Regions from separate parts of the Micromonospora sp. NPDC005171 genome, predicted to be linked through region 1. Evidence: riboswitches for the same ligand, from Rfam matches in the RefSeq annotation. Region 1 holds a riboswitch; each other region holds the start of a gene.
What was found. Region 1 has a riboswitch for S-adenosylmethionine ahead of ABZU74_RS28110 (hypothetical protein). Riboswitches for the same ligand answer to the same signal wherever they lie in the genome.

Region 1 (7,627 bases):
TGGCCCTGACGAAGCCGTCCACAGCGGACCTCTCACGGGCGGTCGACGTGCCGCCGACCCCGGGAGTCCACGGGAGAATTTCCCGGCCGATCCGGGACGTCGTCCCGTACGCCCTACACCTGTCGCCCTGTCCGCCGGACCCCGCCGTCGCCAGGATTGACCCATGCCCTTGTCACGAGTGACGGACGTTGTCGCCGGCCTGGTACCGACCGACCCGCTCCGCAGGAAGCTGATCGCGATCCGACTGGCCGAGTCCATCGGCAAGGGAGTCTTCCTCAGCGGCAGCGTCGTCTACTTCACGCTGCGTGTCGGACTCGACGCCCGGCAGGTGGGCCTGGGCCTGTCGGCCGCCGGCCTGTCCGCCTTCCTCTCGTCGGTCCTGTTCGGTGTGATCGCCGACCGGGTGGGCGCCCGCCGCCTGCTCGCCATCCTGTTCGCCACGCTGGCGGTCGGATTCGGGCTATACAGCCTTGTCGACAGCGCGACCGCCTTCTTCGCGCTGGTGGTCACCGTCGGCTTCCTCGAGTACGGCACCGGCCCGACCAACGGGGCCCTCATCGGCAACCTCGTGCCCGCCGAGGAGCGGGTGAAGCTCAAGGCCATGATGCGGTCGGTGTTCAACATTGGATTCAGCATCGGTATCGGCGTGGCGGCCGTCGCCGCCCTCAGCCAACGGCTGCTCGTGCTGATCCCCCTCACCACTGCCGCGTTGATGGCCGGCGCCGCGCTCCTCGTCACCCGCCTGCCCGACGTGCCGCCGCGTCCCGCACCGGTGGGCTTCAAGCGTTTCGCCGCAGTCCGCGACCCACGCTTCCTCGCGGTGATCGGCGTCTCGACGATCCTCGCCTCGCACGTCAGCATCATCCTGGTGACGATGCCGCTCTGGGCGCTCAACCGCACCGACCTGCCGCACTTCCTGATTCCTCTGCTGCTGATCGTCAACACCGCGTTCGTCATCCTGTTCCAGGTACGGGCCAGCCGGGGCGCGGACACCGTGCACGGCGCCGGTCGGCTCGCCCGGCGCTCCGGCTACTGGCTGGCCGGCGGCTGCGCGGTCCTGGCGGTGACCACGCTCGACGACAACGTGGTCCTGGCGTTCGTGGCGATCGTCGCCGCCGTGCTGATCCTCTCCGTGGCCGAGGTGATGCAGGCCGCCTCCGGTTGGGGGCTCGCGTTCGGCCTCGCCCCCGAGCACGCTCAGGGCGAGTACCTGGGGGCGTTCGACCTGCACGTAATCACGCAGAACATCATCGGCCCGGCGGCGCTCTCCGGCCTGGTCATCGCCTTCGGCTTCTGGGGATGGCTGGGCATCGCCGTCGCCGCGCTCGTCGCATCGGCGCTGATCATTCCGGCCGCCAACCACAGCGCTGTCACGCTGGTCCGCGAGACGGCCTCGGCCTCCACGACCTGAGAAGGTGGTTCGGGAGCCTTTGTCTGATGTGGGCTTGGCGGTTCGTTGGAGGCCCTGCTGGTGGGGTTACGCCGAGGTCGTCGGCGGGGCCAGGGTGAACAGTTCGGCTTCGGGTTCGGGTTCGGTTTCGGTGAGGATCTGGCGGGCGACGAGGCGTTTGAGCTTGGCGCGGAGATTCTCGGTGTCCTTGGCGGTGGCGCCGGCGCCGAGGGCCGGGCAGATGTCCTTGGCGCGCATCGGCGCGGTCCCGGCGTGGAATGCGGCGAGGATCTGTTGGTAGGCGGGGTTGGCGACGGTCGGGTCAGCGGGTGCCGTCGTGTCGAGTGGGCCGCCCAGACTCAGGAGCGTTTTGCGGGTGATGGCGAGTTCGGCGACCTCGGTCTCGGCTGCGGTGAGCTGCTCGTCGAGGGAGGCGATCTGGGGTGCGGAGCCGCTCAACGGCGAGGCCGGCGGCGGTCTCGCGTTCGGTGAGCAGGGCCAGCAGCGTCGGCTGGGTCACCGTTGGTCACGCCAGGACGTGGTGGCGGTGCCGGTAGCCGCACGCTCCGACCCCGACCGGCGAGGTCACCGTCACCTTCGGCGACACGGTCCAAGTCGTGCCATTGGCGGCCGGTAAGGCCGTCGTCGAACTGCAGACTGCCGACCTGCAGCCCGGGGCCTACCAGGTCCACGTTGCCTACTCCGGCAACCCGACCTACCAGCCCTACGTTGCCAACTACCAGACGTTGACGGTGCGGAAGCCAGCATAGGCACCCCGAGGCGTGCCGAGACGCGCCACAAGAAGGAGCGGGCGAGATCTAACGATCTCGCCCGCTCGCTACTGCACGGCCCAGCAACCGGACCGGTCCCATACCCCTCTCCGCGCGCCTCGGGTAGCAGAGAGATGCCGAGGTGGGCGTACTGATGATGCCGGGGCGGCCGGACCGCGCGGCGTGCCAGACTTCGCCGTGACGACGACGAACGTGCGCGTCGATGCCGGCGATCGGTGAGCCGGCATCGGGATCCCGATCAGCGCGCGGAGGTGTCGTAGCTGCGGACCAGGTGGCCGCGGCCGGGACGTACTCGGAGCTTGAGGCCCTCGCTCTCGGCCGTGGCGTTCTTGCCGTCCGCTGTGGAGCGCCGGACCACCAGCGCCAGCCCGGCGAGGATGATGGCGGCCGCGGCAAGCTCCGTCGCGCCGACGGGCTCGTCGAGCAGTAGCCACGCCGCGCTGAGCCCGAAGACCGGCACCAGGAGGCTGAACGGCGCCACCCGCGCGACCGAATACTGGGCGATCAGCCGGTTCCAGATCCCGAAGCCGACGAGGGTCGACACGTACGCGATGTACACCACGGCGAGGAGCCCGCGCCACGACAGGCCGGTGATCGCATCCAGCACCGCCTGTCCGCCGTCGACCACGCCGGCGAGGCCGAGCAGCGGCAACGGCGGCACAAGGCTCGACCAGACCAGCAGCGAGAGCGGCCGCGTCTCGCCGCTGGCCCGCATGACCAGGTTCGCCGTGGCCCAGCTGGCCGCCGCGAACAGCGTCAGCACGAAGCCGATCACCGTGGCGTGGCCGCCGCTATCGATCGCCAACACCCCGATCCCGACCGATCCGACCAGTACGCCGGCCACCTGCGCCCGCGCCGGCCGCTCGCCCAGCACTGCCGCCGCCAGCAGCACCGACATCAGCGCCTGCGCCTGCAGCACCAGCGAGGCCAGACCGGCCGACATGCCGGCTGCGAGCGCCGTGAACAGCGCGCCGAACTTCAGTACGCCGAGCACGAGCCCGTAGGCGATCACGTAGCGGAGCCGGGCGCTGGGGCGCGGCACCAGGAAGACCAGCGGCACCGCCGCCGCGACGAAGCGCAGCGCGGTCAGCACGAGCGGCGGCAGGTCGCGCAGGCCCAGCTCGATGGCGACGAAGTTGACGCCCCAGATGGCGGCGACGAGCACGGCGAGAAGTCGGTGCGATGTTTTCACGCCAGCCAGGTTGCCCGAGAAAATACTTAAGGACCAGTTCAACGTTCTTCATCGAAGCTGTAGCGTGGCTACATGGATCTTGACGCACGCCGCCTGCGCGTGCTGCACGAGGTCGCGCTGCGCGGCAGCGTCACCGCCGCTGCCGCGGCGCTGCACGTGACCCCCTCGGCGGTCTCACAGCAGCTCGTCCAGCTGTCCCGCGAGGCCGGGCACGAGCTGGTCGAGCGGGCCGGGCGCGGAATCGTCCTCACCCCGGCCGGCCAGGTGCTGGCCAACCACGCGAAGGACGTACTGGACGCGGTGGAGCAGGCGGTGGCCGGGCTCGCCGCGCTCCACCAAGGGGTCAGCGGCACGGTACGGGTCGGCGCGTTCGCGTCCGCAGCCGGCGCGCTGGTAGCACCCGCCGCCGCCCGCGCGCGGGCGAAGCACCCAGAGCTGGACGTGCGGGTGATCGAGGCCGAAGACGAACAGAGCCGCCTCGACCTGCGCTCCGGCACCCTCGACGTAGTGGTGCTACAGGAGTACGACCACGTGCCCGTGCCACTCGTCGACGACCTGGACCGACATCCGGTCACCACCGACCCGATGCACCTGATCACCCCGGTCGAATGGCGCCGTCGCACCGGCCGGCTGAGCGAGCTGCGTGACCTGCCATGGATCGCCAGCGCCGAACACACGCCCTGCCTGCGGTCCACACTGCACGCTTGCCGGCTCGCCGGCTTCGAGCCGGACATCCGGCACCGTGCCGTCGACTTCGCGCTCACGCTGGACCTCGTCGCGGCCGGGCTGGGCGCCGCACTCGTGCCGGAACTGGCGCTACGCCACGTGCCACCCGGGGTGCACGTAGAACCACTGGTCGAACCGACCACCGAGCGACGCATCTTCGCGGTCACCCGTGCCCTCGGCGGCACGCCGCAACGGCCCGCGGTGGACGCCCTCCTGGCAGAGCTGAGCAGCCCGCCCGACCTCCCCCACGGACAGCTTCCGCCGATCATCGCCTGACGTACGTTCTTCGGCCCCCGGTCGACGACCATGCAGCCACGATCGGGGGCCACCTGCGGCGGACCAACCGGACCACGAAGGAGCCGGTCAGCCGTTAGAACGCCTGGCGAAGCAGCGAGGACCCGCGCATTGTCGAGTGCACGGTAATCGACAGCTGCGGGTGGTCTCTCGTGCCAGCTCCGGCAGGTACTGACGCACGTACGCGCCGCCTCCGGCGACGTCTCCCCCACGGCTCTCGACCTGCGCCGCAACATCGGCATACTGCTGGTCCCCGAAGACAAGCCCGCCGAGGACGTGAACGAGCTGCAACCGCTGCACGACGACCTTTGCGTCGTCTACGGCCCAGATCATGAACTGACCCCGGAGGTCGCCGACCTGCTTGCCCGGCTCCGACTCGCCGCCGACGGATAGATCTGCCACCGCCGTCGGCTCACGTCTCCCCCGCGAATTGCCCGGGGTTGCTCCCGACCTCGCTGATCTCTACACTTCCTGGGCGTCAAGAGTGGTCAGCGCCAAGCCTCCCGGCTTGCTGACCCGGCAACCGCGCCACCCGCGCACGGTGCCCCCGGGGGAAGACCAGGCCGACCGCAAGCTGCGGTACGGCAAGAGCGGGTGCCCTGGGCACCAGAAGGCGAGTTCACCGTGCCATCCGAAGAGCTGAACCTTGCCGCTTTCGCGGTCTGCCTGACCTGCGGGCACCTCCGCGATGGCGCTCCACGCGAGCAGCGGTGCCGCTGCCAGCCCCGTACGCCAGAGTGGGAGCAGCAGTGGCAGGGCCAGGACATCCCTGGTGACCTCGACCTGTGTGTGTTGTGCGTCCGGGATACGGTGACCACCCGAACCCGGTGGTCGTGGCTGGCCTGCGAAACCTGCCGACACGTCTCGCAGCTCGTCGGCGAATGGTACGGCCACCGGGCCGCACTGCCGCTGGGCCGGCACTCGCTCATGAACGGCGACGTGGTCCAGCCACCGACGGCCACGAACACCGAGGTCGCCGCCTCGCTGGTGGCCTCCGCGCGGCGTTGCGACGAGCTGCGCGAGTGGCATCAGGTGGAGTTCGACCGGCTCGCCGAGCCACTACGCGCGGTCGGCCCAAGCGTGCCGCTGGCCGAGTGGCAGCGATACTCGCCGCCGTCGCTTGGAGCGAGCGTTGACGCCCTCGACCGCTACGGCGTCATGCCCGTCCCCCACGACCTCAGCAGCCTCCGCCAGGCCCAGAAAGAATTCTTGTCCACCGCTCGTTGACCGCCAGTCCAGCCGGCTGCTGTTGACGGTACCCGATATCGCGAACAGCAGCCGCGCTGTCGGTGCGGTTACCGAGCGCTACGGACAAGCCTGCAGCGCGCAGACAGCGGCATGAGAGTGTTCCTGATCTTGAATCAGAAACCTCGGAAGACACCATCCGCGCCCGCTGAAGTCGCAAACTCGATGTAGTCCATGTTCGCAAGCGACAGGTTGTTCTGGATCGCCTGCACCTGCTGCGGCAGCGCCCGGAACGGTCGCGCGTCGACCCCGGCGTTGAGGTTGATGACCAGTACGGGGTGGTCTGGCGTGGACACCGCGACAGCGTCGATCACGAACAGCACTGGGTGCCGGTACTCGTGCGGGTAGCTCGGTGGGTAGCCGGCCACGATCGTCTCTTCGTCCAGGCCGTTCAACGCGCGGTCCTCAACGAAATCTACGTCCGCGCCGAAGCCCTCCTCGGTCGGCTCCGCGATCCACTCCCTGATCCGGTTCCAGTCGGCGTCATCGGTGAAGTCCGCCCGCACCACCGGAACGCTCCACGTCCCCGGCAACTCTGCCACCGGCGCAGCGTAACCGCCGAGACAGGCCCTGGCCTAGTGGCGTACACGCAGCGCGCCTGCTGCCCTCAGTCGCGGCCGGCGTTCGCCGGCAGCGCGCTCGTGGCGGCAGATCCGGATGCCGCAGCGCACGCGTCTGCGGCATGGGCGGACGCACTCCGTTCCTTTCGGCTGGTGAGCCGACACGAACCCAGCTGGGTCGGACCGTTAGCGAGACTTGAACCTCGTGGTCCAATCGGCGTTGACCTGGTCGGCCTGCCGATGGTGTCGGACGATGAGCTGCCGGCCGTGTGGAACCGTTAGGCCGAGGTAGTCGAGCACCCCTTGCGCAGCGGACCGTGGATCCGCCGCCAGCTCCTCGTACGTCACCTCGTGAGGCACGATGCCGTGGGCGTCGAACCACGTCGCCCAGCCCGCCTCGGCACTCTCGATCGTGGCGACGAGCTGGCCGATGAGCACCTCGTCATATCGAGGATCTTGGCCTCCCGGAGCGACGGCCTCATGGGGATGCCAGAAGTGGGTCTGCAGTGCCTTCGCCCACGACACGGCCTGGGCGATGACATCGCGTCGCCGCAAGTGGACGAATCGAAGTCGACCGAACTGGGCAATCAACAGGCCCAGGTCGTCAGTGTCCGCTGGTCTCGGTGCGGAGGAAACAAGATCTGCGATCAGCTCCGGCATCGTCTCTGCCATGAGCCGTCCACCGAAGACATTGTTCGACGTTCTACCGGCCGTCAGCGCCGCCCGCACGAACCCTTCGTCGATCCGTCCGTCACGCGGTCGGGCGATGTGCCAGGCATCGGCGTACGCAGTCAGCGTCTTTCGATTGAAGTAGGAGGCTGGGTGGCCAGCGACCCCAGACGACTCCAGTAGACCGCACAGCAAGGTACTTCCCGTGCGTGGCGTCGCGCAGATCAGGTAAGAGTCGACCTCCAGGCGTCCCACAGCTGCGAACAGTAAACACGCGCCGATCTAGAGCGAACCGAATTACCGAACGCCGGCGGCCCGCGCAGCGCGCGCTCTGCGGCATGAGAGTGCGTCGACCGTTGCTACGACACCAACGCCCGGAATTGAGGGAAGGCGGATGGACTCTGGCATCACCGGGATGACGAGTTCGGTGAAACGACGAATACATCCGACCTCAACTCCGCTGGTGCCTGTCGGCTGGCTGCCCGGGCGCTGTGCGTTCGAGATGTTGCGCGGTGCCGTGTCGGTCAGTGTCGTGCGTACGGGTCGGCCCAGGCAGAGTGGTCCGCCGCGTCGAGTCTCCGCACTTGTTCGTCGTCTAGTTTCAGCGTTACACCGTCGAGGGCGCTGTCCAGTTGGCTGGGCTTGCTGCCGCCCAACATGGGGCGGATACCTCGGCTCAGGAGCCAGGCCAGGACCACCTGGCCGCGGGTTGCCTGGGTCTCGGTGGCCACCTCGTCGAGGACCAACAGCCGGGCCTTGT
Region 2 (7,627 bases), on a different contig from region 1:
ACCCACTACGCGGAGGCGGCCGACCCGATCGACCGGGCGATGCGCAACAGCGGCACGCTGATCCGCCGGTCCGTCACGCTTGTCGAGGACGAGGAACCGGTGCCCGATCCGATGCCGGACGCGATCGGCCACCTCGCCGAGTCGGTCCGGCTGCTCAAGCACGAGTTCGCCGCCGGTGAGGAGCCGGAGAAGGCCCGGGAACGGTCACTGCGGGCGGTCAGCGAGGCCGGCCGGGCGTACGGCGACGGGGTCGGTTTCTCCGGCAGCGTGGTGATCGCCCAGGTCCGCACCACCGCGAGCGACCTGCTGGTCGCCTCGGGGATCGAGCAGGAGGAGGCGAACCGGTGGATCCGCACCGCCTTCGGCGAGCAGGAGCGCCCGGTCGGTGAGCCCGCCGAGCCCGGCGAGACACCGAAGCCACCCACCGCCCCGCCGGTCGGCTGAGCGCCGGCCACCCTCGGCCCTCAGCCCAACTCGGCCAGCGCCGCGAGCAGCCGGTCCACCTGGGCGGCCGTGCTGCCCAGGCCGATGCTGGCGCGCAACGCGGTGGGCGGCAGGTCCCGCCGGCCGGTACGCCCCGCCGCCTCGCTGAGCAGACGCCGGGCCAGCGGGTGGGCACAGAACAACCCGTCCCGTACGCCGATGTGGTGCTCGGCGGCCAGCCGCGCGGCCACGTCGGCGGAGTCCCGACCGGCGACCACGAACGAGACGATGCCGACCCGGGGCGCGTCCGGGCCGAAGGTGCGCAGCTCGACGACGTGCGGCAGGGCGGCGAGGCCGGTGCGCAGCCGGGCCAGCAGGGCCTGCTCGTGGTCGGCCAGCGCAACCTGGTCCGCCTCGTCGAGCGCCGCGCACACCGCCGCCAGCGCAACAGCGCCGAGCAGGTTCGGGGTGCCGCCCTCGTGTCGGGCCGGACCGGTCGCCCAGGTCACGTCGTGGGTGGCCGGCCCGACGTGGCTGGTGGCCCCACCGCCGGCCAGGTACGGCGGGGCGGCGTCGAGCCAGTCCGCCCGGCCGATCAGCACGCCCGCGCCGAACGGCGCGTACAGCTTGTGGCCGGACACGGCCAGATAGTCGACGTCGAGCGCGAGCAGGTCGACAGGGGCGTGCGGGGCGAGCTGCGCGGCGTCGAGAACGATCCGGGCACCGTGTCGATGGGCCACCCGTGCCAGTTCGGCGACTGGCCACCGCTCGCCTGTCACGTTGCTCGCGCCGGTCACCGCTACCAGCACCGGCAGCGCCGGGCTGCTGCCCCGGCGCAGCTCGACGAGGGCGGCGGCGAGATCGCGTACCGCCCCGTCGGGGTCGGCGGGCACCGGCAGTCGCACCGACCCGCGCGGCCAGGGCAGCAGGTTGGCATGGTGCTCGGAGGCGAACGTGACAACCGTCGTGCCTGCCGGCACGGCCCGCGCCAGCAGGTTGAGCGCGTCAGTCGTGTTGCGGGTGAAGATCACGTGATCGTCGGCGCGGGCGCCGAAGAAGTCGCCGATCGTCTGCCGGGCCTGCTCGTACGCGAGGGTGCACCGCCGCGACAGCGCTCCCGCTCCGCGATGCACGCTCGCGTACCAGGGCAGCAGCTCGGCCACGGCGTCGGCTGCGGCCCGCGCGCACGGCGCACTGGCCGCGTAGTCCAGGTTGATCTCCCCTGGCACGCCGAGGACGTCGAGCGGCCCGGACGGCGCCGACGGCACTGTGGGCAGCGAGGGGACGAGAGTGACGGACACGCCGGAACCTCCGGGGTCAGGGACCCCGGGTGCGGCATCGGGACGGGGTCCGCGCTTGCCCAGCACACCGATCGGGCTGGGCCCGGTCATCACCCGGGGCACCCCACCGCGAACTCGACGAGGGTTGCCGGCCAGCAAGCCGGGGCTTGACGCTGGCGCTCGTGACCTGCAGGCAGCATAGCGGCTGCCGATGCGGCCGAACCAGCCGGCGGCGGATGGCTACGCTGACCGCATGGCCGACACCCCGCCCGGTTCACCGCTGCCGCCGTCGCCCGCCGTCCCGGCCGCGCCCGCCGCCCCGCCCGTGGGTGAGACGCCCCGGATGCCGCTGCGCCGGCTGGGCTGGCGGCGGTTCCTGGCGCTGGCCGGGGTGGTGCTGTTCATCGCGGCGTGCGCGGTGTTCATGGTCTTCACGCTCGGCCAGTCGCTCGGTGCGCAGGCCCTGCTGATCGGGGTGGTCGCGGCCATCCTGCCGGTGCCGGTGCTGGTCGCCTGCTTCCTCTGGCTGGACCGGTACGAGCCCGAGCCGCTGAAGTATCTGATCTTCTGCTTCGCCTGGGGGGCGTTCGTCTCGACCGCCGCCTCGCTCACGGTGAACGACTTCGCGGCGAACCGCTTCGCCGACTGGGGCCTGCCGTCCGCGCTCACCGGGGTGCTGGTGGCGCCGTTCATCGAAGAGCTGACCAAGGCGCTGGGCCCGATTTTGCTGCTGGTGTTCCGGCGCCGCGAGTGGTCCGGGATCACCGACGGCCTGGTCTACTGCGGGCTCGCCGCGGTCGGCTTCGCGATGGTGGAGAACATCCTCTACCTGGGCGGGTTGGGGTACGCCTCCGGCGCCGACCGCTACGGCCCGGCCACCGGCATCCAGCAGGTCATCGCGATCTTCATCCTGCGGATCCTGCTGTTCGGGTTCGCCCATCCCCTTTTCACCTCGATGACGGGCGTGGGACTGGGAATCGCCTCCCGGACGGCCGACCGGCGCATCCGGGTGCTCGCCCCGATCGCCGGTCTGCTGCTGGCGATGATGCTGCACGGCACGTGGAACCTGCTGCCCACGCTTACCCAGGCCACCGGCGAGGCCGTGATCATGCTGTACGGCTTCCTGGGCCTCATGGTGCCGGTCTTCTTCGGCACCGTCGGGCTGGCGCTGTGGCTGCGCGCCTGGGAGGGGAGGCTCACCGAGCGGGTGCTGCCCGACTACGTTCGCGCCGGCTGGCTCAGCCCGCCCGAGGTGGCGGCGCTGAGCAGTCTCGGCCGGCGGCACGCCGCCCGCAGTTGGGCGCGGCGGGTGGCCGGCGACGCCGGGGTGCGGGCGATGCGGGGTTACCAGTCCGCTGCCACCCGGCTGGCCCTGCTGCGCGACGGGGCGCTGCGCGGCTTGGACCGCAAGCCCGCCGACCAGGAGCGGACCGTCCGCGAGGAGCGGGAGCTGCTGGACGCGATCACCGCGTACCGGTCGTTCTTCGTGGGTCGGGACCCGCAGGCCCCGGCGGGGGTCTGGGACGGCAGCCGCTACCACCTGCGCTTCCCGGACGGTACGCAGCGCCCGGTGGACGCGCCGGACGAGCCGGTGGTGCCGATCCCGGTGGTGCTTGCTCCCGCTCCGGCCCCGGTGGGGTACGCCCCGCCCGGCTGGCCCGGCCCGCGATCGGCGCCGCACTGGCCGCCGACGCACCCCTGACGGCCGCACCCCTGACGGCTGCGGGCTGACGGGCTGACGGGCAGGTCAGCAGAGCGGCTCAGGTCATCAGCGAGGTGAGGAAGTCACCGAGGCCCTGGAACATCGCGATCAGCCCGGCTCCGATCGCCCGGAACATCTGCGCGGCGCCGTCCGGCCGAAAGGCCATGAAGTAGATCAGGAACGCGACACTGCCCCAGGTCAACAGCTTCTTCACGAATACCGGCATCGTCCCTCCCCAGGGCCACGGTCGCCGGATGGCTTCCCGTCGTGCGGCCGGGCAAACGGTGCGCGACGGGGCCTGGTGGCCGGGGGAGGTGCGTCAGAGGTAGAGGCCGGTCGAGTCGTTCTCGATCCGCTCGGCGGCCACGGCGTGCACGTCCCGCTCCCGGAGCAGCACGTAACCGCGGCCGTGCAGCTCGACCTCGGAGCGGTCGTCCGGGTCGAAGAGCACCCGGTCGCCGGAGACGATGGCGCGGACGTTCGGCCCCACCCCGACCGCTGTGGCCCAGGCGAGGCGCTTGCCGACAGCGGCGGTCGCCGGAATGACGATGCCAGCGGTGGAGCGGCGTTCGCCCTCGCTGCCCTCCATCCGCACCAGCACGCGGTCGTGCAGCAGGCGGATCGGCAGGCCGGCGTCGAGATCGTTGTCGGCGGTCACGCCGCAGACGCTACCGTGTGGCCCGACGGCGGCCGGCCGGTGGTTACGCCGGAGATGGTCGGGGCATTGTGTGGCGGAACCGCCCTACGGTGTGGGGAACGGACGTATGCTGTCCGACCTGTCGCCGTGGGCGGGCCGGGTTTTCTGCCAGGAGGTGCGCTTGAGCCGCTTCGAGCGGGTACGCGGGCGGCTTCGCCGCGCCTACCAGTCACGACAGGAGTCGGCGCGCGCCGACGAGGGTGCCTCGAGTGACGCGCTGGACGACGCGTCGGAGGCGGCCCGGGTGGCGTCGCCGGCCGTGCCGGGGCCGACCGCGCCGCCCAGCGCCGCTGTCTATGGCGCGGAACCTCCGGCGGACCTGCACAGCTCCACCTCCAGTCGGGACGACGCCGACGTTCCGCACGGGCTGCGGATCGCCGCCGCGTGGTGTTGGCGACTGATCGTGATCGGCGTGGTGGCCTGGGCCCTGCTGCGGATCGTCGGCACGGTCAAGATCGTGATCATTCCGCTGGCCATCGCGCTGCTGCTGTCCGCGCTGCTCGCCCCGGCGGTGGGCTGGCTGCTGCGGGCCCGGTTCCCCCGGTCGCTGGCGACGGCGGTTGTCCTGGTCGGCGGCCTGGCCGCGGTGATCGGCACGCTGACGCTTGTGGTCAACGAGTTCATCCGCGGTGTGCCCGAGCTGAGCGAGAAGTCGTCCGAGGGCGTCCGGCAGATCCAGAACTGGCTGAAGACGGGCCCGCTGCACCTCTCCGACACCCAGCTCGATCGCTACATCGACGAGGCGCAGGCCTGGATCAACAACAACACCTCAAGGTTCACCAGCGGTGCGTTGAGCACCGCCGCGACGCTGGCCGAGGTGCTGACCGGCACGTTGCTGGTCCTGTTCGCGACGTTCTTCTTCCTGCGTGACGGCAACCGGATCTGGCGTTTCCTGGTCCGGCTGCTGCCGGTGGCCGCCCGGTGGAAGGTCGACGACGCGGGCCGCGCCTCCTGGCAGACGCTTGTCGCCTACGTCCGGGCGACCGTGCTGGTCGCCTTCATCGACGCGGTCGGCATCGGCATCTTCCTGGTCGTCTTCGACATCCCGTTCGCCTTCCCGCTGGCCGCGCTGGTCTTCCTCGGCGCGTTCATCCCGATCGTCGGTGCGGCGCTCTCCGGTGGCGTGGCGGTGCTGGTGGCCCTCGTCGACAGCGGCCCGGTCACCGCGTTGATCATCCTCGGCGCGGTGATCGGCGTGCAGCAGATCGAGGGGCACGTGCTGCAACCGCTGATCATGGGCCGGGCGGTCGCCCTCCACCCGCTCGCGGTGATCATCGGTATCGCCGCCGGTGTCGTACTCGCCGGCATCACCGGCGCGCTGGTCTCCGTGCCGCTCATCGCGGTGCTGAACACCGCGGTCCGCCGGCTTGCCGCCCGCAGGGTCCCGGACACCCCACCCGACGCCGTGGTGGTCGCCGCCCAAGCCCCCTAGACCCTCGCGCGCCCGGCGCCTGGGCCACGCGTCCCACCGCCCGCTAGATCACGCACGATCCTGGAAAGAGTGGCCTCCCGCCAGCGGGAGACCACTCTTTCCTTGTTGTAGCGCGATCTTGACCGGCCCACTGCGGCACGGCGCGGGTCAGGACTTGGCCAGGCGTTCCAGGGCGCCCCGGGCCACCTCGGGACGGGTCGTGTACCAGAACGGGGGCAGCGAGCGGCGCAGGAACGGCCCGTAGCCACGGGCCGTTTCCAGCCGCGAGTCGAGCACCGCGACCACGCCCTTGTCGCCGGTCGCCCGGATCAGCCGGCCCACGCCCTGCGCCAGCCTCACCGCCGCGATCGGCACGCTCACCGCCGCGAAGCCGGAGCCGCCGCCTGCGTCCACGGCAGCCGCGCGGGCAGCCGCCAGCGGCTCGTCCGGGCGAGGGAACGGCAGCCGGTCGATGACGACGAGTTGGCAGGCGTCACCCGGCACATCCACCCCCTGCCAGAGCGACATCACCCCGAACAGGCAGCTGGCGCGCTCCTCGCGGAAGCGACGCACCAGCAACGGCAGCGCCTCCTCACCCTGGAGCAACACCGGCAGGTCGGTCCGCGCGCGCAGCAGCTCCGCCGCCTGCTGCGCGGCCCGCCGGGAGGAAAAAAGCCCCAGGGTACGACCACCGAGCGCCTCGACCAGCCCGAGCAGTTCCTCTCCGGCAGCCTCGGGCAGCCCGGACACGCTGGGGCGGGGGAGGTGCGCGGCGACGTACAGGATGCCCTGCCGGGCGTAGTCGAACGGCGAACCGACGTCGAGTGACCGCCACCCGGGGCCCTCGGTGGCCGGTACGACGGCGTTCGGGGTGACGTCGCCAGCGAGGCGACGGCCTGGCGTCTCGGCGGCCGGCCGGCCCGGGCCGGTGCGGGCCGCCAGCGCGGCGGCGGCGGGGGTCGGCGGGGCGGGCGGTGGCGCGTCCAGCCCGAGGGCGCGGGCGACAGTGTCGAACCGGCCGCCCAACGCCAGGGTCGCCGAGGTGGCCACGACGGTGCGTTCGTCGTACAGGTGGGTGGCGAGGGTGCCGGCCACCGACAGTGGCGCGACCACAAGCGCCCGGCGGCTGCCGCTGTCGTTCTTCTCCACCCAGGCCACGTCGTGGTCGCCCTCCTCCAGGAGCCGCTGCGCGGTGGTGGAGAGCTCGTCCAGGGCGGCCTTGGCCTGCTGCTTGCGGACCGGGTCGGGGTCGTCGGACTTGATGTCGCCGATCGCGTCCAGGGCGGAACGGGTCGCCGCGTCGAGCAGCGTGCACGCCTCCCGCAGTGGCGTCGGCAACCCCGAGGTGATCCGCCCGGCCGGAGCCTCGGCCAGGCCGACCGCCAGGGCGTCACCGGCGGCGGTGAGCGCCTCGGCGGTCTCCGGGCGCAGCAGCGTACGGGCTCGCCGGGTGGTCCGGTCGATCAGCTCCGGCACCAGCTCCGCCTGCGCCGCGGAGGAGACCCGGTCGGCCAGCTCGTGCGCCTCGTCGACGATGAGCAGCTTGTGTGGCGGCACGATGTGTCGGTCGGCGAGCATGTCGACAGCGAGCAGGCTGTGGTTGGTCACCACGATGTCGGCCTCCCGGGCGCGGGCCCGCGACGCCTCGGCGAAGCACTCCTGCCCGAACGGGCAACGGGTCGCGCCGACGCACTCGCGGGCCGGCATCGACACCAGCCGCCAGGCCTGGTCGTCGACGCCCGGGTCCAGCTCGTCCCGGTCGCCGGTGGCGGTCTTCTCGGCCCAGTCACGCAGCCGCTCGACCTGCTTGCCCAACCGGCCCGCCTCACCGAGCCACTTCGTCCCGCCGCCGGGCCGTGCCGCGGGGGCGTCGAAGAGGGTGTCCTCCGGCTCCTCCTCGGTGGAGTTGTCCAGCCGGGCCAGGCAGAGATAGTGGTGGCGGCCCTTGAGCACGGCGAAGGTGGGCCGACGGCCGAGCACCGGCTCGACCGCGTCGGCGAGCCGGGGCAGGTCGTGGTCGACCAGCTGGGACTGCAACGCCAGGGTGGCCGTGGAGACCACCACCGGGCCGTCCACAGTGAGCGCCGGCGCGAGGTAGGCCAGCGACTTGCCGG
Region 3 (7,627 bases), on a different contig from region 1:
GGAGCAGACCTGCACGCACGCGGTGGTGGTGAACAAGGGCCGGATCGTGGCGGCCGGGCCGGTGGAGGAGATCGTGGGCGAGTCGCCGAGCGTGCTCTTCGACGTCACCGACCCGGTGGCCGCGCGAGCGGTGCTGGACCGGCTGCACGGGGTCACTGTGCTGCCGGAAAGCGACGGCCAACTGGTGGTCGACACCAACGGCACGGCGCGGAGCGAGGTGGTGGCGGAGCTGGTGCGCGCCGGCATCGGGGTGGACCGGGTGGTGCCTCGGCGGCGCCTGGAGGACGCGTTCCTCGCCCTGGTGGGCGAGAACTCTCGGGGAAGCGGTGACCGGTGATGGCTGGATCTTCCGTCGAGGCGCCGTTGGGCGTCACCGACCCGGCCGGTGCGGCCCGGGGCTACCGACCCTCGGCCACCATGCCGTTCGGGGCGGAGTTCCGTCGGCAGGCGTCCCGGCGGCGGACCCAGTTGGCGCTCGGGTTCATGGTGTTGCTGCCGCTGATCATCCTGATCGCGTTCCAGTTCAACTCCGGTGGCGACGACGACAACGGCAACAACGAGTTCGCCAGCCTGGTCGACCTGGCCACCTCCGGTGGGCTCAACTTCACCCTGTTCTCGATCTTCGTGTCGGCGTCGTTCCTGCTGGTGGTGGTCGTCGCGCTGTTCTGCGGCGACACGGTGGCCAGCGAGGCGAGCTGGGGCAGCCTGCGGTATCTGCTGGCGATCCCGGTGCCCCGGGCGCGATTGCTGACGGTGAAACTGGTGGTCGCGCTCGCGTACTCGGGACTGGCCCTGCTGCTGTTGGCCGGCACCGCGTTGCTGGCCGGCACCCTGCGCTACGGCTGGTCGCCGCTGCGCAGCACTGTCGCCGCCGAGCTGGAACCCACCGAGGGGCTGCTCCGGTTGCTGGCCGTGCTGGGCTACCTGGCGGTGGTGCTGCTGGCGGTGGCCGGCCTGGCGTTCCTGCTGTCGGTGATCACGGATGCCGCGCTGGGCGCTGTCGGTGGCGCGGTGCTGCTGTGGATCCTGTCCAGCATCCTGGACCAGATCACCGCCCTGGGCGCGCTGCGCGACTTCCTGCCCACCCACTTCAGCACCGCCTGGTTGGGTCTGCTGTCGACTCCGGTGCAGACCGACGACGTGGTGCGCGGCTGCATCTCGGCGATCAGCTACGCGACGCTGTTCTGGGGGTTGGCGTTCTGGCGCTTCACCCGCAAGGACATCACGTCGTAGCGGATCGGGTCAGAGCCGGCCGTCGGGTGGGCCCACCGACGACGGCACCGCGCTCGGCGCCGGCGGCGGGGCCGGCCGGGACGGGACCGGCGTGGACGGGTCGGCCTTCTTCCAGGCGCTGACACCGATCCGGCCGGTGTTGCCGAGATCGATCGGCCCGTCCGGGTCGACCTCTTCGGCCGGCTGCCCGGCGGCCGGCGCCACAGTCAGGAACTCGCCGTTGGTGGCCACCACTGTCGAGTCGGTGACCAGGTTGCGCCAGAGCACCACGGCGGTGGCCCGCTCCCCGGCGGCGAGGGTGACCTGCCGGGGTGGTTGGTCGAAGCCGGAGGTGATCTCCTTGGCGCCGTTGACCACCCGCAGCATGACCGGCTCGCGCTGCTCGTCGAACACGTGCAGCACGGGGTACCCGTTGAGCTGGTAGGGGCGCTCGCCACAGTTGACCAGCTCCAGGCCGAGGGCGCGCAGGCCCATCGCGGCGTCCCCGCCGGTCGACCGGATCCGTACGCCGGTGGCTGGGCATTCCGCAGGCGGCTGGGTGCTCGTGGTCGGGCCCGCCTCCGCCCTCGCCGCAGGGGGCGGCTGGCTCGGGTCTCCGGACTGGCCTCGATGGTCACGATCGCAGCCGCCAAGCACGAGAGCCATCGCGACCGTCGCGCTGATGCGTCGGCGTGCTGCCGTGTCGCGGGAGATCATCCGTTGATCCTCGCCCACCTGGGCAGCACACCGCCGCCCGGCCCCGGCCTCGCCGGTTCGCACCGCGCTGCCACCCGGACGGGCGCGGGTGGGGCGGGGTCAGGCCGGCGGGCGCTGGGTGAGGACCGCGTCCAGGAGGCCGGGGTAGAGCTCGTTCAACTCGTCGCGGCGGAGCCGGACCAGTCGGCTGGTCCCGGCGGCGCGGGTCCGGGTCAGGCCCGCCTCGCGCAGCACCTTGAGGTGGTGGCTGCGGGTCGCCTTGGAGACGCCGAAGTCGAAGCTGCCGCAGGCGGCCTCGCCGCCCTCGGCGAGCGCCCGGACGATCTGTAGCCGCACGTCGTCGGCGAGTGCGGCCAGCACGCTGGTGACCGGTACGGCGGTCAGGTCGGGTTCGTGCGGCTCCATGTGACCAGTGTAACCCTTGTTCGACAATAATCGAACAACACCCTATGGTCGATGTCGTTGGTTCGACGATACTCGAACATTGGAGTTGCCGATGCGATCCCGCGCCACCGCGTACCCACTGATCGCCGCGCTGGGCTGGGGCGTGATGTTCCCGATCCTGGCCAGCGCGCTCAACCGGGTCGACCCGCTCAACCTGACCACCGCGCGCTACCTGCTGGCCGCCGTCGTCCTGGTCGCCATCCTGCTGCTCCGCGAAGGTGCCGGCGCGCTGCGGCACGGTGGCCGGGCGCTGGAGGTGGTGGTGCTCGGCGTGGTCGGCTTCGCGGGCTTCAACCTGCTCACCAACCTGGCGCTCGAACACGCCGCCCCGCAGCAGATCGCCCTCTTCGTGGCCACCACTCCGGTGATCACCCAGCTCGTTCGGTGGGCCCGCGACGGCGTACGCCCGAAGCCGCTCCTGCTGGCCCTGTCCCTGGTGGCGCTCCTCGGCGTCGGCCTGGTGATCACGCGCGGGAGCCTGGCCGGGCTCGGCCAGTTCGGCCTCGGCGGGCTGATGATGATCGGCGCGGTGCTGGGCTGGGGCATCTACACCCACGGTGCCAGCCGGTTCGGCGAGTGGTCCCCGCTGCGCTTCACCACGCTGACCGCGCTCGCCGGCACGGCCGCCATGCTCGCCCTGAGCATCGGCGCCGACGCCGTCGGCTGGCAGCACGCGCCGTCCGCCGCCGACCTCGTCGCGGTCGCGCCGCAGCTGGCGTACGCCGTCCTGGTGGGTGCCGTGATCGCGGTCCTGGCCTGGAACACCGGCGTGCAGCGACTCGGCGCCGCCAACGCCGCACTGTTCATGAACCTGGTCCCGGTGACCACCTTCGCGGTGCAGATCGCCCGCGGCTACCGGCCGGAGCCCGTCGAACTGGTCGGGGCCGCCATCACGATCGCCGCCCTGATCGCCGCGAACCTCGCCGCCCGGCCCCGGACCGCGTCGCTGCCCAGGCCGAGCGCGGTGACGGACCCGGTCGCGGTGACCGACCCGGCGGCGGTGACCGCCCGCTGACCCATTCCCTGGGATTGGCAGTGGAGGCTGCGGCCGGCTTTGCCTAGACTCGACGGCACAACTGAATACCTCATCCAGAGGGGCTGAGGGATACGGCCCGACGACGCCCCGGCAACCACCCCGCGCGCTCACCGCTGAGCGACCCGCGGGGCAGGTGCCAATTCCGTCCCCGCCGCACCGTGCGATGCGGGGAAAGATGAGAGGAATCTCGACATGACGTCGACGCTCGTCACCTCCGGCATTGACACCTCTGCCAGCCCCGCCCGCGCCCTGGTCTGCCGTGCCTGCTCGGCCCGCTACCCGCTCGCCGCGCAGCACGCCTGTTACGAGTGTTTCGGCCCGCTGGAAGTCGACTACGACACCGCCGCGCTGGCCACCGTCACCCGCGAGCAGATCGAGGCCGGCCCGAACAACATCTGGCGGTACGCAGCCCTGCTCCCCGCCGGTCAGGACCCGGCCAGCCGGGTCACCCTCGACCCGGGGCTGACCCCACTGGTGGCGGCACCGCACCTCGCCGCCGAGCTGGGCATCACCGCGCCGCTCTGGGTCAAGGACGACAGCGCCAACCCCACCCACTCGTTCAAGGACCGGGTCGTCTCGGTGGCGCTCACCGCCGCCAAGGCGCTCGGCTTCACCCGGTTCGCCTGCGCGTCGACCGGCAACCTGGCCAACTCGGTGGCCGCCCACGCCGCCCGAGCCGGGGTGCCCTCGGTGGTCTTCATCCCCAGCGACCTGGAGCAGGGCAAGGTCATCACCACTGCCGTCTACGGCGGCGAGCTGGTCGCCATCGACGGCTCGTACGACGACGTCAACCGGCTCTGCGGCGAGCTGGTGGAGACCGACGAATTCGAGGACACCGCGTTCGTCAACGTGAACGTCCGGCCGTACTACGCGGAGGGCTCCAAGACCCTCGGCTACGAGGTGGCCGAGCAGCTCGGTTGGCGGATCCCGGCGCAGGTGGTCATTCCGATGGCCAGCGGCGAGCTGCTCACCAAGATTGACAAGGCGTTCTCCGAGCTGGTGGAGATCGGCCTGGTCGAGGCGCCGGCCGGCGGCTGGAAGGTCTTCGGCGCGCAGTCCGCCGGCTGCAACCCGATCGCCACCGCGTTGCACGCCGAGACCGACACGATCATCCCGGTCAAGCCGACGGGCATCGCCAAGTCGCTGAACATCGGCGACCCGGCGGCCGGCCTCTACGCCCTGGAGGCGGTCCGCCGCACCGGCGGCTGGATGGAGTACGTCGACGACGACGAGATCCGTGCGGGCATCCGCGACCTGGCCCGTACCACAGGGGTCTTCGCCGAAACCGCGGGTGGGGTGACAGTGGCCGTGCTGCGCAAGCTGGTCGAGTCCGGTCGGCTCGACCCGACCGCCGAGACCGTCGTGTTCAACACCGGCGAGGGCCTGAAGACCATCGACGCGGTGGCCGGTCAGGTCGGTCCGACCCACCACATCAAGCCCTCGCTGCGCGCCGCCCGCGACGCCGGCCTCCTCGGCTGACCTCGGAGGCCGAGTGGATCAGCCAGTAACTGGGTTTTCGCTGTGAGTGTGGAAAACCCGCCGCTACGGACTTGACGGCAGGAACCGGACGGCGCAAGATGCTCCGTGCGGGAGGGCATTTCGCCGAAGACTTTTGAAGTTCTTGCGACCCAACGCCGGAGGCGTTGTGCGAGTGTCCCTCCCGACCACGTTCGATCGGGCCAGCGATTAATTCGCTGGCCCGATCGCTTTTCCGGGGGCACCCTCAGCGGCATGAGCATCACGATCTCGTCGTTCGACGGCGCCGACCGCACGTCGGTCGACGAGGCGTACCGGATCGGGGCGGCCGCCAACGACGCCGATCTGCCGGACTTCCCGCCCTCCTGCCGGCGCCGCTTCGACGCGCTGTTCCACACCCCGATGCCGGGCACCCGGTCGCTCTGGGCGCTGGCCCGACTCGACGGCGTGCCAGCCGGCTACCTCCAACTGGACCTGCCGCAGCTCGACAACACCGACAACGCCACCGCCGAGGTGCTGGTGCATCCCGAGCTGCGGCGCCGGGGAGTCGGCCGGGCCCTGCACGAGTACGGGGTACGCCTGCTCCGCGAGCACGGCCGCAAGCGGGTCGTGGCGATGGCCGTCTCCGCGCTGCCCGGCGGGCCGGCCCGAAGCGTGGCGGGCGACGCGTTCGCCGCCGCGACCGGAGCCCAGCCCGCCCTCGCCGAGGTGCGTCGCCGGCTCCACGTCGGCGAGATCGACCGGGTAGCGCTGCGGGTGGCGCTCGCCGAGGCCCGACCGCGAGCCGAGGGCTATCAGTCGGTCTGCTGGCAGGGGGCGACCCCACCGGAGTACGTCGCCGACATCGCCTACCTCGACGGCCGGCTGCTGATGGACGCGCCCATGGGCGACGTGCAGTGGGAGCCGGAGCAGGTGGACGCCGAACGCATCCGCGGCAACGAACGGGCGCTGGACGCCCGGGGCCGGCGGCGTTACCACCTCGGGATGCGGCACGAGGCGTCCGGCCGGCTGGTCGCCTGGACGCTGCTGGACGTGGGCGCCTCCGCCGACTGGCACGCGTACCAGCAGATCACCATCGTCGACCCGGCCCACCGTGGGCACCGGCTCGGCCTCATCGCCAAGGCGGAGAACCTGCACCACCTGCTCAGCCACGAACCGGCGGTACAGGTGATCGACACCTGGAACGCGGCGAGCAACACCTACATGGTGGCGATCAACGAACAGCTCGGCTTCCGCCCGGTGGACTCCTGGACCGACTGGCAGCTCACCCTCTGACCCGGCCGTTCACCAGTCCGTCCGTTCCAAGCGCCCGACCAGCTCACGGACTGCGGCGTGGAAGTCGTCGTCCGGAGTGAACCCGTGGCCCTGCACCGGTGGGGGCACGGTGTCGGTCGGTGGGATGAGCAGTCCCTCCGGATCCCGTACCCGACGGTCGACCCGGGCGGCCGGGTCGTCGGGTCCGTCGACGAACGGGACGAACACCGGTCCGCCCACCGCGTCGGTGTACCGCCACAGGTTGATCCACCGCCAGGCCAACCGGCTGCCGACCTCGCGCAACATCTCGTCGCTGACGTACGCCGGGAAGATCCGCCGGTAGCGGTTTCCGAGCGGGGAGCCGTAGGTGAGCAGGGCTACCCGCCGGCGGCAGTGGTCGGGGAGTTGAAGGACCGTCGCCGCCGCGAGCACGCTGCCGTGACTCTGCCCGGACAGCACCACAGCGTTCCCGTCGGCGGTGAGCTGCCCGATCCGACGGGTCAGCTCGGGGACCGCCCGCTCGACGTAGCACGGCGGGGCGAGCGGATGCGCGGCACGCGGCCAGAAGGTGGCCAGCTCCCAGAGCACCCCGACCAGCCGGATTGCGCCGGATCGGTAGGCGACCAGCCCCAGCACGGCGAGGACCGTGGCGAACAGTCCGATCAGCAGGGCACCCAGGTCGGTCACGAAGATCACCGGACGGGCCAGTGGTTCGCCGCCGAGTCGCAGCGCGAGCGCACCCGGGCCGGGACCGATCACCGAGAGCCCGGCCGCCGCCAGGGTGAGCAGCGCCAACACCACGTACGCGGTGGCCAGCAGCGGCCCGAGTCGATTCGTGAGTCCGGCACGCATGATCGCGTCGCGGACGGCCCGGACCCGTTCCGGGGCCGCCCGGGAGGCCTCCGGATAGTCCCGCCGGACCAGTTCCTCGGCCTCCCGGCGGCGACGACCCCGGCCGATCCGCGGCCCGAGCACTGCCGTCACGACCACCAGGAGCACGGCGAGGGAGAAGCCGAGGGTGGCCCAGCGGAAGGCGATCGGCGGCGACAGGGGTGGCGCACCAGGCGGCAGCGGCCGTGCCGGCGTCGGGCTGGAACCACGGTCCAGATACTCGGCGAGCCCGTAGGTCAGGCCCGAGTCGTAGGCGACGCCCAACCCGATCGCGACGGTTATCAGCACCGGCGCGCCCAGCCCGGCCAGCAGGAAGAGGGGCCGGGGGAGAGAGCGGCGCTGCACGACGACCACCAGGCCGAGCATCGCGAGCAGGACCACCTGCCCGGCAAACAGCCCGGCGACCGTCATCCCGTAACCCGGCAACGTTCCCTCGGCCGTCCACGGCGGCCGGGGCAGCAACGCGTACCCCAGGGTCAGCGCGGTGAGCGCGACGGCCACCCAGCGGATCGTCCGCGAACTCCACTGGTCCTGCTGTCCGCGCCGCTCAATCGCCGGCCGGCAGAGCAGCACCACCGCGCCGGCGAGCAGCACCAC

Region 2: it holds a riboswitch for S-adenosylmethionine, as region 1 does, so the genes downstream of both, ABZU74_RS06940 (aminotransferase class V-fold PLP-dependent enzyme) here and ABZU74_RS28110 (hypothetical protein) in region 1, are expected to answer to the same signal.
Region 3: it holds a riboswitch for S-adenosylmethionine, as region 1 does, so the genes downstream of both, thrC (threonine synthase) here and ABZU74_RS28110 (hypothetical protein) in region 1, are expected to answer to the same signal.

The regions. Positions count from the first base shown of each region.
Region 1 covers NZ_JBEXIM010000037.1:24,648-32,274, forward strand. Annotated here, with positions in the region: gene ABZU74_RS28085 (MFS transporter) at 164-1,411, shown strand; gene ABZU74_RS28090 (hypothetical protein) at 1,478-1,849, opposite strand; partial or broken gene ABZU74_RS28095 (Ig-like domain-containing protein) at 1,966-2,160, shown strand; gene ABZU74_RS28100 (EamA family transporter) at 2,420-3,373, opposite strand; gene ABZU74_RS28105 (LysR family transcriptional regulator) at 3,446-4,375, shown strand; SAM riboswitch class IV at 4,870-4,990, shown strand; gene ABZU74_RS28110 (hypothetical protein) at 5,204-5,620, shown strand; gene ABZU74_RS28115 (hypothetical protein) at 5,755-6,180, opposite strand; gene ABZU74_RS28120 (Stf0 family sulfotransferase) at 6,385-7,122, opposite strand; gene ABZU74_RS28125 (aldo/keto reductase) at 7,392-7,627, opposite strand, start outside.
Region 2 covers NZ_JBEXIM010000003.1:78,629-86,255, reverse strand. Annotated here, with positions in the region: gene ABZU74_RS06945 (FUSC family protein) at 1-444, shown strand, start outside; gene ABZU74_RS06940 (aminotransferase class V-fold PLP-dependent enzyme) at 465-1,724, opposite strand; SAM riboswitch class IV at 1,771-1,891, opposite strand; gene ABZU74_RS06935 (PrsW family intramembrane metalloprotease) at 1,915-3,405, shown strand; gene ABZU74_RS06930 (hypothetical protein) at 3,464-3,631, opposite strand; gene ABZU74_RS06925 (co-chaperone GroES) at 3,725-4,063, opposite strand; gene ABZU74_RS06920 (AI-2E family transporter) at 4,170-5,534, shown strand; gene ABZU74_RS06915 (ATP-dependent DNA helicase) at 5,682-7,627, opposite strand, start outside.
Region 3 covers NZ_JBEXIM010000003.1:103,263-110,889, reverse strand. Annotated here, with positions in the region: gene ABZU74_RS07050 (alpha/beta fold hydrolase) at 1-337, shown strand, start outside; gene ABZU74_RS07045 (ABC transporter permease subunit) at 337-1,233, shown strand; gene ABZU74_RS07040 (DUF4232 domain-containing protein) at 1,243-1,929, opposite strand; gene ABZU74_RS07035 (metalloregulator ArsR/SmtB family transcription factor) at 2,029-2,334, opposite strand; gene ABZU74_RS07030 (DMT family transporter) at 2,426-3,388, shown strand; SAM riboswitch class I at 3,456-3,591, shown strand; gene thrC (threonine synthase) at 3,602-4,888, shown strand; gene ABZU74_RS07020 (GNAT family N-acetyltransferase) at 5,141-6,160, shown strand; gene ABZU74_RS07015 (hypothetical protein) at 6,170-7,627, opposite strand, start outside.